4 regions of the Bacillus sp. N1(2025) genome follow, and region 4 is predicted to be linked to each of the others. Evidence: riboswitches for the same ligand, from Rfam matches in the RefSeq annotation. Region 4 holds a riboswitch; each other region holds the start of a gene.
What was found. Region 4 has a riboswitch for thiamine pyrophosphate ahead of tenA (thiaminase II). Riboswitches for the same ligand answer to the same signal wherever they lie in the genome.
Positions count from the first base shown of each region.

Region 1: linked by a shared signal. The riboswitch ahead of thiC (phosphomethylpyrimidine synthase ThiC) and the one ahead of tenA (thiaminase II) in region 4 are both predicted to bind thiamine pyrophosphate.
Region 2: linked by a shared signal. The riboswitch ahead of ACNFN4_RS19110 (hypothetical protein) and the one ahead of tenA (thiaminase II) in region 4 are both predicted to bind thiamine pyrophosphate.
Region 3: linked by a shared signal. The riboswitch ahead of ACNFN4_RS15300 (acetylornithine deacetylase) and the one ahead of tenA (thiaminase II) in region 4 are both predicted to bind thiamine pyrophosphate.

Region 1 is NZ_JBLTJB010000004.1:431,293-434,410, reverse strand. Features, by position in the region: gene ACNFN4_RS12605 (Na+/H+ antiporter NhaC family protein) at 1-329, shown strand, start outside; gene ACNFN4_RS12600 (Type 1 glutamine amidotransferase-like domain-containing protein) at 414-1,112, shown strand; TPP riboswitch at 1,162-1,272, shown strand; gene thiC (phosphomethylpyrimidine synthase ThiC) at 1,394-3,118, shown strand, end outside.
Region 2 is NZ_JBLTJB010000011.1:75,732-78,849, reverse strand. Features, by position in the region: gene ACNFN4_RS19120 (class I SAM-dependent methyltransferase) at 1-302, opposite strand, end outside; gene ACNFN4_RS19115 (thymidylate synthase) at 299-1,309, opposite strand; gene ACNFN4_RS19110 (hypothetical protein) at 1,306-1,770, opposite strand; TPP riboswitch at 1,848-1,951, opposite strand; gene ACNFN4_RS19105 (hypothetical protein) at 2,069-2,449, opposite strand; gene ACNFN4_RS19100 (Cfr family 23S rRNA (adenine(2503)-C(8))-methyltransferase) at 2,559-3,118, opposite strand, start outside.
Region 3 is NZ_JBLTJB010000006.1:232,319-235,436, reverse strand. Features, by position in the region: gene ACNFN4_RS15300 (acetylornithine deacetylase) at 1-1,166, opposite strand, end outside; TPP riboswitch at 1,242-1,346, opposite strand; gene ACNFN4_RS15295 (ABC transporter ATP-binding protein) at 1,351-2,148, opposite strand; gene sigG (RNA polymerase sporulation sigma factor SigG) at 2,277-3,059, opposite strand.
Region 4 is NZ_JBLTJB010000004.1:165,532-168,649, reverse strand. Features, by position in the region: gene ACNFN4_RS11230 (monovalent cation:proton antiporter family protein) at 1-920, shown strand, start outside; TPP riboswitch at 974-1,082, shown strand; gene tenA (thiaminase II) at 1,170-1,877, shown strand; gene tenI (thiazole tautomerase TenI) at 1,855-2,472, shown strand; gene thiO (glycine oxidase ThiO) at 2,456-3,118, shown strand, end outside.

The DNA of each region.
Region 1 (3,118 bases), 270 kb from region 4:
CTCATATGTTTATTGCGCCGTCTCTTTTTATACTGGGGGCTGTTATATCCTATTTTATCGGGTCATCCTGGGGGACTTGGGGGCTATTAATGCCGCTCGGCGTAACGCTGGCGGTTCAGTCACATACCAGCTTATTATTAGCGATCGGGGCTGTGTTTGCGAGCGGAACATTTGGAGCGTTTGCTTCTCCTCTCAGTGATAATACGGTGACAACCTGTACGGTGTTGGGGATCGATGTTGTGAAGTATGCCCGTTCGAAGCTTGTTCCGGCGCTTATCGCCGCAGGGATCTCCGTTGTGTTATACGGTGCGTTTTCATTTTTCAGATAACAAATACTTTTTGAAGGCGTTATCCGAAAATGGGATAACGCCTTTTTATGAGCTGTTATACTAGAGAAAAAAAGAGGTGATGACGTGAAGCAGATTATTGCAATGGGCGGCGGAGGCTTTTCCATGGAGCCGGATCATCTTGTGCTGGATCAGTATATTTTAGAGCAGTCGGCGCGGTCAAAGCCGAAAGTTTGTTTTTTGCCGACGGCAAGCGGAGATTCGGAGAATTATATCGGCAGGTTTTATCAGGCCTTTCAAAAGCTGCGGTGTGAGCCGGATCACTTGTCGTTGTTTAAACCGCCGGGTTCTGATCTCAGATCCTTTCTCATGAAGAAAGATATTATATATGTCGGCGGCGGAAATACGCGCAATATGCTTGTCTTATGGAAAGAATGGGGGCTTGACCGTATTCTTCGTGTGGCTTGGGAAAACGGCATCATGTTGGCGGGTCTCAGCGCCGGGGCGATTTGCTGGTATGAAGAAGGGTTGACGGATTCAGCTGGAGGTTTGAGAGAGTTAAGAGCTTTAGGATTTTTGCCGGGCAGCTTTTGTCCGCATTATGACGGAGAAGCGGAGCGCCGGCCGGTGTATCACCGTCTGATTTCAGAAAAGAAACTCAGGGAGGGCTATGCCGCTGATGACGGCGCTGCGCTTCATTATAAAGACGGTCAGCTGATCCGGACTGTCTCTTCCCGGGAAACCGCAAAGGGTTATCGGGTTTTTAATACCGAAGAAGGCGTTCGGGAAACAGAGCTTATGACTGTCCCGTTATCTGAATTTTGATAATATGCTTTTTTTTGTACACAACTTATGTTACGATGAGAGCGAAATCAATAGTTACTGGGGGTGCCCGTCTGAGCGGGCTGAGAGAGAAGCGGCGGCTTCTTAACCCTTTGGACCTGATCTGGTTCGTACCAGCGTGGGGAAGTAAAGGTTTTATTATTGTTGAAGAAAACAATAATAGTTTCTTTCTGACTGCAAAACCGGGTTCTTCTTTGAACCCGGTTTTTTTGTGCTGGTGCTGAGCTTGGTTCTGTTATTCAAATGATAAAGGAGAGATTTGTATGCAAAATCAATCAGTACAGCAAGCGAACATTTCCATTATGTCGAGTTTTTCCGGCAGTAAAAAGGTTTATGCAGAAGGTTCTTCGCCCGATATACGAGTGCCGATGCGGGAAATCAGCCTGAGTGCGACTACGGGGGCATTCGGGGAAGAGGAGAATGCGCCGGTCCGTGTTTATGATACGAGCGGGCCGTATACAGACCCGGATGTACAAATTGATATTCATGAAGGGCTGGGGGCGCTCCGCACAAAGTGGATTACCGGGCGCGGAGATGTAGAAGAATATAACGGACGGACCGTGAAGCCTGAAGACAACGGTTATAAAAAAGAGGGCCGTGCCGCCGAATACCCCGGCCTACAGCGAAAACCGCTTCGGGCCAAGCCGGGGAAAAATGTAACACAATTGCATTATGCGAGAAAAGGCATCATTACGCCGGAAATGGAGTTTATCGCAATTCGCGAGCATGTGTCTCCCGAATTTGTCAGGGAAGAGGTGGCGAGCGGACGGGCGATTATTCCTTCTAATGTCAACCACCCGGAAAGCGAGCCGATGATTATCGGCCGGAATTTTCATGTGAAAATTAATGCAAATATCGGCAACTCGGCTGTTACATCTTCTATCGAAGAAGAAGTCGAAAAAATGACGTGGGCGATTCGCTGGGGCGCCGATACGATGATGGACTTATCCACGGGAAAAGACATTCATACGACGCGTGAATGGATTATCCGCAACTGTCCCGTGCCTGTGGGGGCGGTGCCGATTTATCAGGCGCTTGAAAAAGTAAATGGCATTGCCGAGGATTTAACGTGGGACATTTATCGTGACACATTGATTGAGCAGGCGGAGCAGGGCGTGGATTATTTCACCATCCATGCCGGCGTACTGCTTCGTTACGTCCCGTTAACGGCCAAACGCACGACGGGAATCGTATCCCGCGGCGGGGCGATTATGGCGCAATGGTGCCTGGCTCATCATCAGGAAAGCTTTCTGTACACGCATTTTGAAGAAATTTGTGAAATCATGAAGACCTATGATATCGCTTTTTCACTTGGTGACGGGCTTCGCCCCGGTTCGATTGCGGATGCCAATGATGAGGCGCAGTTTGCGGAATTGGAGACTCTCGGAGAATTGACGGAGATCGCGTGGAAGCACGATGTGCAAGTGATGATCGAAGGACCGGGTCATGTGCCGATGCATAAAATTAAGGAAAACATGGACAAGCAGCTGGAAATTTGTAAAGAGGCGCCTTTTTACACGCTCGGGCCATTAACGACGGATATCGCTCCGGGTTATGACCACATTACTTCAGCAATCGGCGCGGCGATGATCGGCTGGTACGGGACGGCGATGCTTTGCTATGTCACGCCGAAGGAGCATTTGGGGCTGCCGAATCGTGATGATGTAAGAGAAGGCGTCATTACGTACAAAATCGCGGCACATGCCGCAGACCTTGCTAAAGGGCATCCGGGTGCACAGATCCGTGACGATGCTCTGTCTAAGGCGCGGTTTGAATTCCGGTGGCGTGATCAATTTCATTTGTCGCTTGATCCTGAAAGAGCAATCGAATATCATGATGAAACGCTGCCGGCTGAAGGCGCAAAAACGGCTCACTTCTGTTCGATGTGCGGTCCGAAGTTCTGCAGCATGAGAATTTCTCAGGATATTCGTGATTATGCGAAGGAAAACGGACTTACTGAAGACGAGGCCGTCAATGAAGGGCTGAAA
Region 2 (3,118 bases), on a different contig from region 4:
TCTGGTAAGAAGGAAAGATTATCGTGTTCAATTAAATGATAGTCCACATGAGGATGTTGTCTTTTTGCCTTTGCTATATCTAACATCTTCCTTGATTCATCGACTGCGATCACATTGCAGCCTATTCTGTCAGCCAGCCTGTAAGCTACCTTTCCCGGACCGCATCCGAAATCGAGCACCTTTTTAATCTCCGCTTTATCAAAAGTACGAAAAACAAACTCAAAACCTAACGTTTGTTCTAAAACGTCATTATAAGCATCGAATTTACCAGCAACACTGTCTTCTTTCCATGAAGTTTTCATTGAATTTCCTCCTTTTGCTCAATTGAGAAATAATGAAACCACTTATTCCTGACGAAAAATTGATATATAGGAAGTAAACTTTGAAATAGAGAATGATCCATATCCCGTTTATATGCAATATGCTGGTATATACTGAAAAGGAAAAGAATCTGTTTCCAGTAATCAGGTAAATCAAGCATTTCAATATCGTTTTTAGTCATAGAAATGTGATCTTTCCTAAGTAATTCTTCATACTTTAAGACTGTTTCAATGGACGGCCAGTTATTTCCCTCAGGCATTTTCGGAAATTCAAATTCCGGAATATCATGGTGATTTTCAGCTTCCTCAAGCACCGTTTTCGCCCATTCATGATCTGAATCATAAATATGGATTGATCCCGCATTATGAAAATATTCTCCGACTTCTAAACGCAGTTCTCTGGCCATTAATTCCTGCATGAACGTAAATGAGAAAAGATCACTGATCATCCCGCGAAAAGCATCATTTGCACGCATGACAGAAGACATGTATAATTCGCCTTCCCTCACAAAAAACTGCAAACCGATTGTGCAGGAAACATCTATATTTTCTGAAACGAAGAGTTCCGAAGCATCGAATATTTGAATAAATGCCCTTTTTGAATCAATATCTTCTTGTGTCAAAAGATTTTTTATTCTATTCCATTGATTTAGTTTTGCATTTCCGAATTCAAATATTTTAGGCCCGTACGCAGTGCCTGTTAATGTTTTTTTATTCATTGAATATGAAGGCATTTTTTTATTGTAATAACTGATAAAATCTAAGTCGTTACTCCCCGATAAATACCATAACACTTCAGCAAAATTAAACACGATATTGGTTTTTCTTGAGGATAAATAAGTGACACGTTCTATTGGATTTTCCAGAGTCAGATGGTAGTTCAATTGTTCTCTGCTTTTTTGTCCGCGCGGTGAATTGAAAAATTCAGGGTTGTGATAGATGTCATACAGCGTTTCCGTATATGCTTCATGAAAAGTTCTCTTTCTCATTGAGATTCCGCCTTATATGCTGCAAAGATATTTTTAATGTTCTCTAATAAATCATCTGTATCTTTATAGCTGATGTACTCAACATCCGCCACTGCATTTAACCCTTGAATTAAGAAAGCATAATCCTTGTCCTTTTCTAGAAATAGCACGATCTTTTTTTTCAAGGCAGAAGCCCATCCAATTTCTATATGTGTTCCGGGAGAAGCGGGTGATCCGGGGAATGCTGCAAAAAGGTCGCAAGTGCTTATTTCATCAAAATCAATTTTAGTGCATTGAAGGGGTGTCATGAAATCTTTCCCCCACCCTTCCCGCTTGTGAGCATTATGAACCAGCCATCCTTCATTCTCAAAAAAGGAAATTAATGATTCCAGCTTTCCCCTCTCATACGTACTCATCAATCCAGTTTTCTCATCTACTAAACTTTTAAAAGGCCCTGCCAGAAAAACTTTTTTAGTCGCCACTTCATATCACCCTTTCAAAATAAATAAAGCCACTTTCCTCTATGGAAAGTGGCTTAAATATAGATAAGATAAAGAATCTCTCTAATTTTTCACTTCCCTACGCTGGTATTAACCAAATCAGGTTCAAAGGGTCAGGACGTATTGTCTCTTCTCAGCTATTAAAGCTCCCCCAGTGACTTTTTATAAATATTTACTTTAATTCTATGCTACTCCATATAAATAGTCAAACAATGACCGGCAAAAAGCGCTGCGGATATCACTGGGATTCCCCTTCAATATTGCAGCTTACCCACTAGTTTTAAAACCTTCCGGCCTCTTTTTTCCTGCCAACGAATAAGGTGACCGTAACACTGGCTGAACTGACCAAAGTTCCCAGGACGGCAGCAAGAATTGTCAAAAAGCCATTGGGGATCAGAAATCCAATCGGAATGAGCCCCGCAAACGTGAGGACGATAAAACATTGATAGACTCCGGATATGATTCTCACAACCAAGCTGCCAAAAAAGGACATGACGATTGGCGGAATGAACAAACATAAGATGATTCCGAGTGAGATCAATAAAATCATAGGCTCGTCAAAAGAAATGACACGATCGCCGGGAGACTCTTCAGCAGCCGCGAATACAGCAAATATAGACATTATCAGCGTAAGAAAAACAAGAAAAAACCTTTTCAGCAACGTTATGACTCCTTTTTTTATAAAAACGGGTATCTTTTTTTCAATCACAATAACCATTTTATGTTATCAAATGAAATAATATGAAGTCAAACCGAGTTCTGCACCTGATTTATCGGTTCTTATTTTTTTGATAATTTCCATATAATTGTCCGCAAGCAGCATCTATATCAATGCCAAATTGACTTCTGACGGTCACGTTAATTCCTGCTGACTTTAATTTTTTATAGAAGTTTACAACTTGTTTCTCATTTACTTCTTCAAATCTCATAGGTGAACTAACAGTCGGGTTATATCTAATGATGTTTACATGGAACAAGTTCCCTCTCTTATATCTGCTTCTTAAAAGACGTACTACTTCATTCGCATGATCAATAGAATCATTAACTCCCGGCAGCATAATATAAGCAATATAAACTTTTCTTGAGGTCACACGTATATGCTCATCTAATGTGTCCATTACCTCCAATAACGGGAAGCGTTCATTAATCGGCATTAACTTGCTTCGCTGTTCATTAAAAGGAGAATGTAATGAAAACGTCAGGTTGACCTGCGGATAATCCTGAGTGATTTTTTTAATGCCCGGAATAATACCTATGGTCGAAATAGATAACCGACGAGGGCTTAAAGCAAACAACTCCGGATTTGTAAGCACATGTAAAGCATCAAAAA
Region 3 (3,118 bases), on a different contig from region 4:
TTTAAATCGCCGGGGCCGTATATGACGCTCGGAATCCCGGCATGATAGAGCCACCCTCCGTCAGTTACGGTTTGGGAAACATCAATGACGGGCTCCTGTTTTTTGACGGCTGAGTGTGATGCAGCCAAGACAGAAACTGCCGGATGATCCGGGTCGATTTTCAGCGCCGGGAACACCTCTCCTCTGTCTTCAATCATCGAAGATCCGCCCCATTTGAACACCGGCCTGTTTTCTTTGAGCCACAGATCACTGTCAGCGACACGATTAATATAGTCTTCGATTTCTGCGGCTGCTTGTTCGTGCGTTTCGTTCGGATAAAAGTGGACGGTGATCCATAACCGGCATTCATCGGCGACAAACGCTGCGTGTCTTCCGCCTTCAATGACGGCGGGGTTGATCGTATTGGTGCCGGGCGCAAAGCCGGGATAGCTTTTCGTTACCGCCCAGTGGCGCTCCAGCTCTCCCAAGGCAGCGATGATTTTCGCCATTTTTTCGATGGCGCTCGCTCCGAATGTGCCTCCGCCTGCATGAATCATATTGCGCCTCATGCCGTCATGAAATGTTTGTTTGCTTTTCAATTCTATCCAGCCGGTGATGACACCGCCCTGCCCTTGAATATGCAGGCTGCTCGTATCTGCGACAACCGCAAAATCCGCGTGATAGCCGCGTTTGCAGCATTCCAGCGTCCCCGCCTCACCGACTTCTTCTCCGATTACAGACTGTACAATGAGGTCGCCCGGAAGCTTAATGCCGGCATCATGGATCAGCTTCAGAGAGAAAAGAACACACGCCAATCCCCCTTTCATATCAGCGGCGCCCCTTCCGATCAGCATGCCGTCTTTTACGAGCGGCTGAAACGGGTCAGAGTGCCAGTCTTCGCCCCCGGCTTCTGCCACATCAATGTGTCCGTTTAAAATCAGGCTTTGATGCCTGCTTGAATCTGTCCCTTCTAAAACACCGACTACATTCGGGTCTTCCGGATACACATCCCACATATCGACCGAGCAGCCCGTTTCTTTTAAAAAGCCGGCCACCCACTTTTGGGCTTCTGCCGTATTTCTTGCTGGCGGGGCCGGAGTGGGAAAGGCTATCAGTCTTTCAGCAATATGTATGAAGTCGTGCCGCCGTTTCTCCGCCTGGTGTAACAGCATATCAATCTGATGCATTGGAAATCTCCCCTTTGGCTGTATCAAAAAACCCGTTCATTCATGAAATGAAACGGGTAAAAAACGGATCTTCCTCCGCTTTTTTCACCGCTTCCCTCCGCCGGCATGATCCGGATCAGGTCCGTTAAGGGTTGAGACAACGTCTCTCTCAGCCGCGTGGCAGCACCCCCAGGGTGAATTTATGTTATTTTACGGATGATGCCTCTTTTGCACGTGTTAAAAACGGGCGGCCATTGTTCCATAAGACATTGACAGGCATATCGAAAAACGCTGTAAGCCGCTCGTCAGAAAGCATGTCCCTGATTTTCCCGGAGGCGAACACCTCGCCCTGTTTTAAAAGAAGCGCCTGATCAAATACCGGCAGAATTTCTTCAGCGTGATGGGTGACATAAAGGATGGACGGCGCATTTTCTTTTTCGGCGATCGACGTAATCGTGTCCAGCAGCTGCTCCCTTGCCATAAAATCAAGACCCGTCACGGGTTCGTCCAAAATCAGCAGTTCCGGATCAGCCATAAGCGCCCGCGCAATCAGCGCTCTTTGTCTTTCCCCTTGTGATAATGTTTCATACCGTCTGTCGGCGTAACCGATGGCGCCCAAATCCTTCAGAAGACCGATCGCTTTTTCCCTTACTTGCTCACTCGGAGTTTCGTACAGCCCGATTGAGGCGTACGCGCCGCTGAGGGCGATTTCAAAAGCGGAGTCCGCGGCATATAATTTGTGCTGAAGACCTGCCGAAACAAGGCCGATTTTCCTTCTGAGCCTGTCACCGAGCTCTGTTTTGCCGAATTGATGGCCGAGCACCTGCATCTCTCCTGAAGTGGGGAAGTAATAAGAGCATAACATATTCAGCAAAGCCGTTTTTCCGGCTCCGTTTAATCCGTACAGCACCCAATTTTCGTTTTTCTCGACGCGCCAGTTAATATCTTTCAAAATCCATTTCCCGTTTCTTTTTAATGACACACTGTCCAGCTGTAAAATCACTGCAATTTCCCCCGTTTACTTTATTTAAATTTTCTAAAAACTTTTACACATTAGAATACATCACTTTTTTGCAAACGTAAACCATCGCATGAAAAAAGCCTTTAAACAAGGTTTAAAGGCTTTTTCCGTTATTGATGGATATTCTTATTCATTTGTTTAATGGCTGCCTTTTCAAGCCTTGAGACCTGAGCTTGGGATATGCCGATTTCTTCAGCGACTTCCATTTGGGTTTTCCCTTGGAAAAAGCGCTTTCGCAAAATCATTTTTTCCCGTTCGTTCAGTCTTCTCATGCCTTCTTTCAGAGCCAGCTCCTCAATCCATTGTGTATCCTTGTTGCGCTCATCGCTGATCTGGTCCATCACGTAAATCGGATCGCCGCCGTCATTATAAATCGGCTCAAACAGTGAAACCGGATCCTGGATGGCGTCAAGGGCAAACACAATTTCTTCATGGGGCACTTCAAGAACTTTGGCGATTTCCTCTGCTGTCGGCTCCCTGCTTGTCTCACTGATTAACCGCTCTCTTACTTGAAGCGCTTTATATGCGATATCGCGAAGCGACCTCGAGACGCGGATCGGATTATTATCCCGCAAATATCTGCGGATTTCTCCGATGATCATCGGTACAGCGTATGTTGAAAACTTAACATTATGGCTTAGGTCAAAATTATCAATGGATTTCATTAGTCCGATGCAGCCGACCTGAAATAAGTCATCAACATACTCTCCTCTGTTGTTAAACCTCTGAATGACGCTTAAGACAAGGCGCAGATTGCCGTTTACAAGCTTTTCCCTCGCTGAATCATCGCCCTCATCCTGTAATTGCCTAAACAGCTTTCTCATCTCTTCATTCTTGAGCACCGGTAATTTGGAGGTATCCACCCCGCAAATTTCGACTTTATTTCTTGACACGTTTTTCCCTCCCACTAGGAGCTGCTGTACAACGTTAAGTATCTCCTCGGGTGGGAAAA
Region 4 (3,118 bases):
CGATGATTCCGCTGCTTCTGCTTGCGCTGTTTATCAGCAAAATGTTCCCGGTGTTTTACTTAAAGAAATGGTATGACAAAAGAACCGTGTTTGCTTCGGGCTTTTTGCTGACGTCCACGCTGTCGCTTGTTATCGCGGCGGCTACGATCGGAGAAAGGCTCCACATTATCAGCGCCAATATGTCCGGCGCGCTGACTTTAGTTGCGGTTATTGCCAGTATCATCACGCCGATCGGCTTTAAGAAATTATACAAACGGCAAAGTGCGCCGCAGGAAAAAAAGCGCATTACATTTATCGGCGCCAACCAAATGACACTTCCGGTTACGCTGGAATTGCCTGAGGAGGAATATGAAGTACGGGTCGTCCATGTGTATCAGGAAAATGCCGGGGAAACGCTTGCGGAATCCGTTTTTTCGGTTGACACGATTTCTGATTACGAGCCCGGCACGCTTGAGTCGCACGGTATTTTCAAAACGGATATTCTTGTCGTGGCGACTGGAAATGAAGATGTGAACGCCGAAATCGCCTTAATAGCGAAAGAGAAAGGGACTGAGCGTATCATCGCAAGCGTCGGCTCGGTTGAGCATGAAACAAAACTGAAAGAAGAGGGCATCAGTATTTTTTCTATCCTTCTGTCTACAAAGACGCTCTTGCGCGCATTAATTGAGGCGCCGGGCGTGATGAGCCTCCTGACGAATGAGGAGTCTTCGTTATATCAGATCAATCTGGAAAACCCGGCGTATAACGGCATCATTCTGCGGGAATTTCCGCTGATGGGCGATGTGATTTTCGTCCGGATTTTCAGAGGTGTGGACAGCATCGTTCCGCACGGAGACACGCGGCTGAAAACAGGAGACCGCCTCATCGTCACGGGCTCGCGCAACTACGTGTCGGAACTGAGAAAAATTCTTGAAGCTTGACCAAATTGCAATTCGTGATAATATAGAAGGCATAACAAATAAATCATTAATCGTATGACCACTAGGGGTGTCCTTCATAAGGGCTGAGATAAAAGTGAGACTTTTAGACCCTCATAACTTGAACAGGTTCAGACCTGCGTAGGGAAGTGGAGCGGTATTTTTTTGGGGTTCCTTTTATCCATTTAAATTCCAAACCACTTTTCCGATGCGGGAAAGTGGTTTTTTTATTTTAACAGGGGGGAAGACATGATGACATTTTCTGAAGAATGCAGACAGGCGGCTGCCGAATGGTGGGACGGAAGTTTTGTTCATCCGTTTGTAACGGGAATCGGTGACGGAAGCCTGCCGATAGACCGTTTCAGTTATTACGTGCTGCAAGATTCCTACTATTTGACGCATTTTGCAAAAGTTCAGGCGTTCGGCGCCGCATATGCCGAAGACTTGTTTACGACGGGCAGGATGGCGGGCCACGCTCAAGGGACATATGAAGCGGAAATGGCGCTGCACCGCGAGTTTACGGAGCTTTTAGGGATTACGGAAGAAGAGCGTGCGGCATTTAAACCGGCACCGACCGCCTATTCTTATACGTCTCATATGTACAGATCGGTGATGAGCGGCAATTTTGGAGAAATATTAGCTGCGCTTCTGCCCTGTTATTGGCTTTATTATGAAGTCGGCGAACACTTAAAAGAGTGCAAACCGGAGCATCCGATTTATGAAAAATGGATCGGTACATACGGCGGAGACTGGTTCAGACAGCAAGTCGAAGAACAAATCAGCCGTTTCGACGAGATTGCTGAAAACAGCACAGAGGACATCCGCGCGAAAATGAAAGAGAATTTTGTGATTTCAAGCTATTATGAATATCAATTTTGGGGAATGGCCTATCAAAAAGAAGGCTGGTCCGAGAAGGGCGGAAAAGAGGTGGAATCCTTTGGAGCTGCACGCGGTAACTGATAATCGCAAACCCGTTGCCGAGCTGGCCGAGGATATTCTTTCGATTCAGCGCGAAGTAAGCTTTATCCATATCCGTGAGCGGGATAAAACAGCGGGAGAGATCATGCAGCTTTTGTCCCTTTTGAAAAAGGGCGGTGCGGATAAGGACAAATTGATCATCAATGACAGGGCGGATATCGCGCTTTTTGCCAACATACACCGTGTTCAGCTTCCGTCCCGCAGCTTTTCCGTAAAGCAGGTGCGAAGCAGATTTCCACATCTTCATATCGGGCGTTCGGTTCATTCGCTGAAAGAAGCTATCCAAGCTGAAAAGGAAGATGCGGATTATGTGGTGTTCGGCCATGTATTTGAAACCGAATGTAAACAAGGACTTGAAGCAAGAGGCATCAGCCTGCTTTCAGAGATCAAACGCACGCTTTCCATCCCCGTCATCGCAATCGGCGGAATGACACTGCAGACGATCGGACACACAAAGCAGGCGAAACCGGACGGAATTGCCGTCATGTCAGGTATTTTCTCAGCTGAAAATCCTGAGGAAGCGGCAAAACGGTATGCACGCGCGGTAAGGGAGGCCGATTATGAAGAAGCACTATGATACAGCGGTGATCGGCGGCGGAATTATCGGGTGCGCCATTTCTTATGAGCTGGCGAAGACGCAGCAGAACGTTGTCTTGTTTGAAGCCGGAGAAGTCGGCCGAAAAACGACAAGCGCTGCCGCGGGAATGCTGGGCGCTCATGCGGAATGTGAAAATCGGGATGCGTTTTTTGATTTTGCCATGCACAGTCAAAGGCTGTATGAAGCGGCGGGGCAAGAGCTTGAGGAAGCTTGCGGCATTGACATCAGGCGCCATAACGGCGGAATGCTTAAACTGGCGTATACCGAAGAAGATATCGCCCGTCTACGGAAGATGGATGATCTGCCTTCCGTCACCTGGCTTTCAGCGGAAGATGCCCTTGAAAAAGAGCCTTACGCTTCAAAAGACATTCTCGGCGCAAGTTTTATAAAAGACGATGTCCATGTCGAACCGTACTATGTCTGCAAAGCGTATGCAAAAGGAGCGCGGCGCTATGGCGCTGACATATATGAGCATACACAAGTCACCTCCGTAAAACGGGTGAACGGAGAATATTGCATCACAACATCCGGCGGGGATGTCTATGCTGACAAAGTCGCAGTTGCAAGCGGTGTATGGAGCGGCCGGTTTTTCAGCCAGCTCGGCTTGGGACAGCCTTTTTTTCCT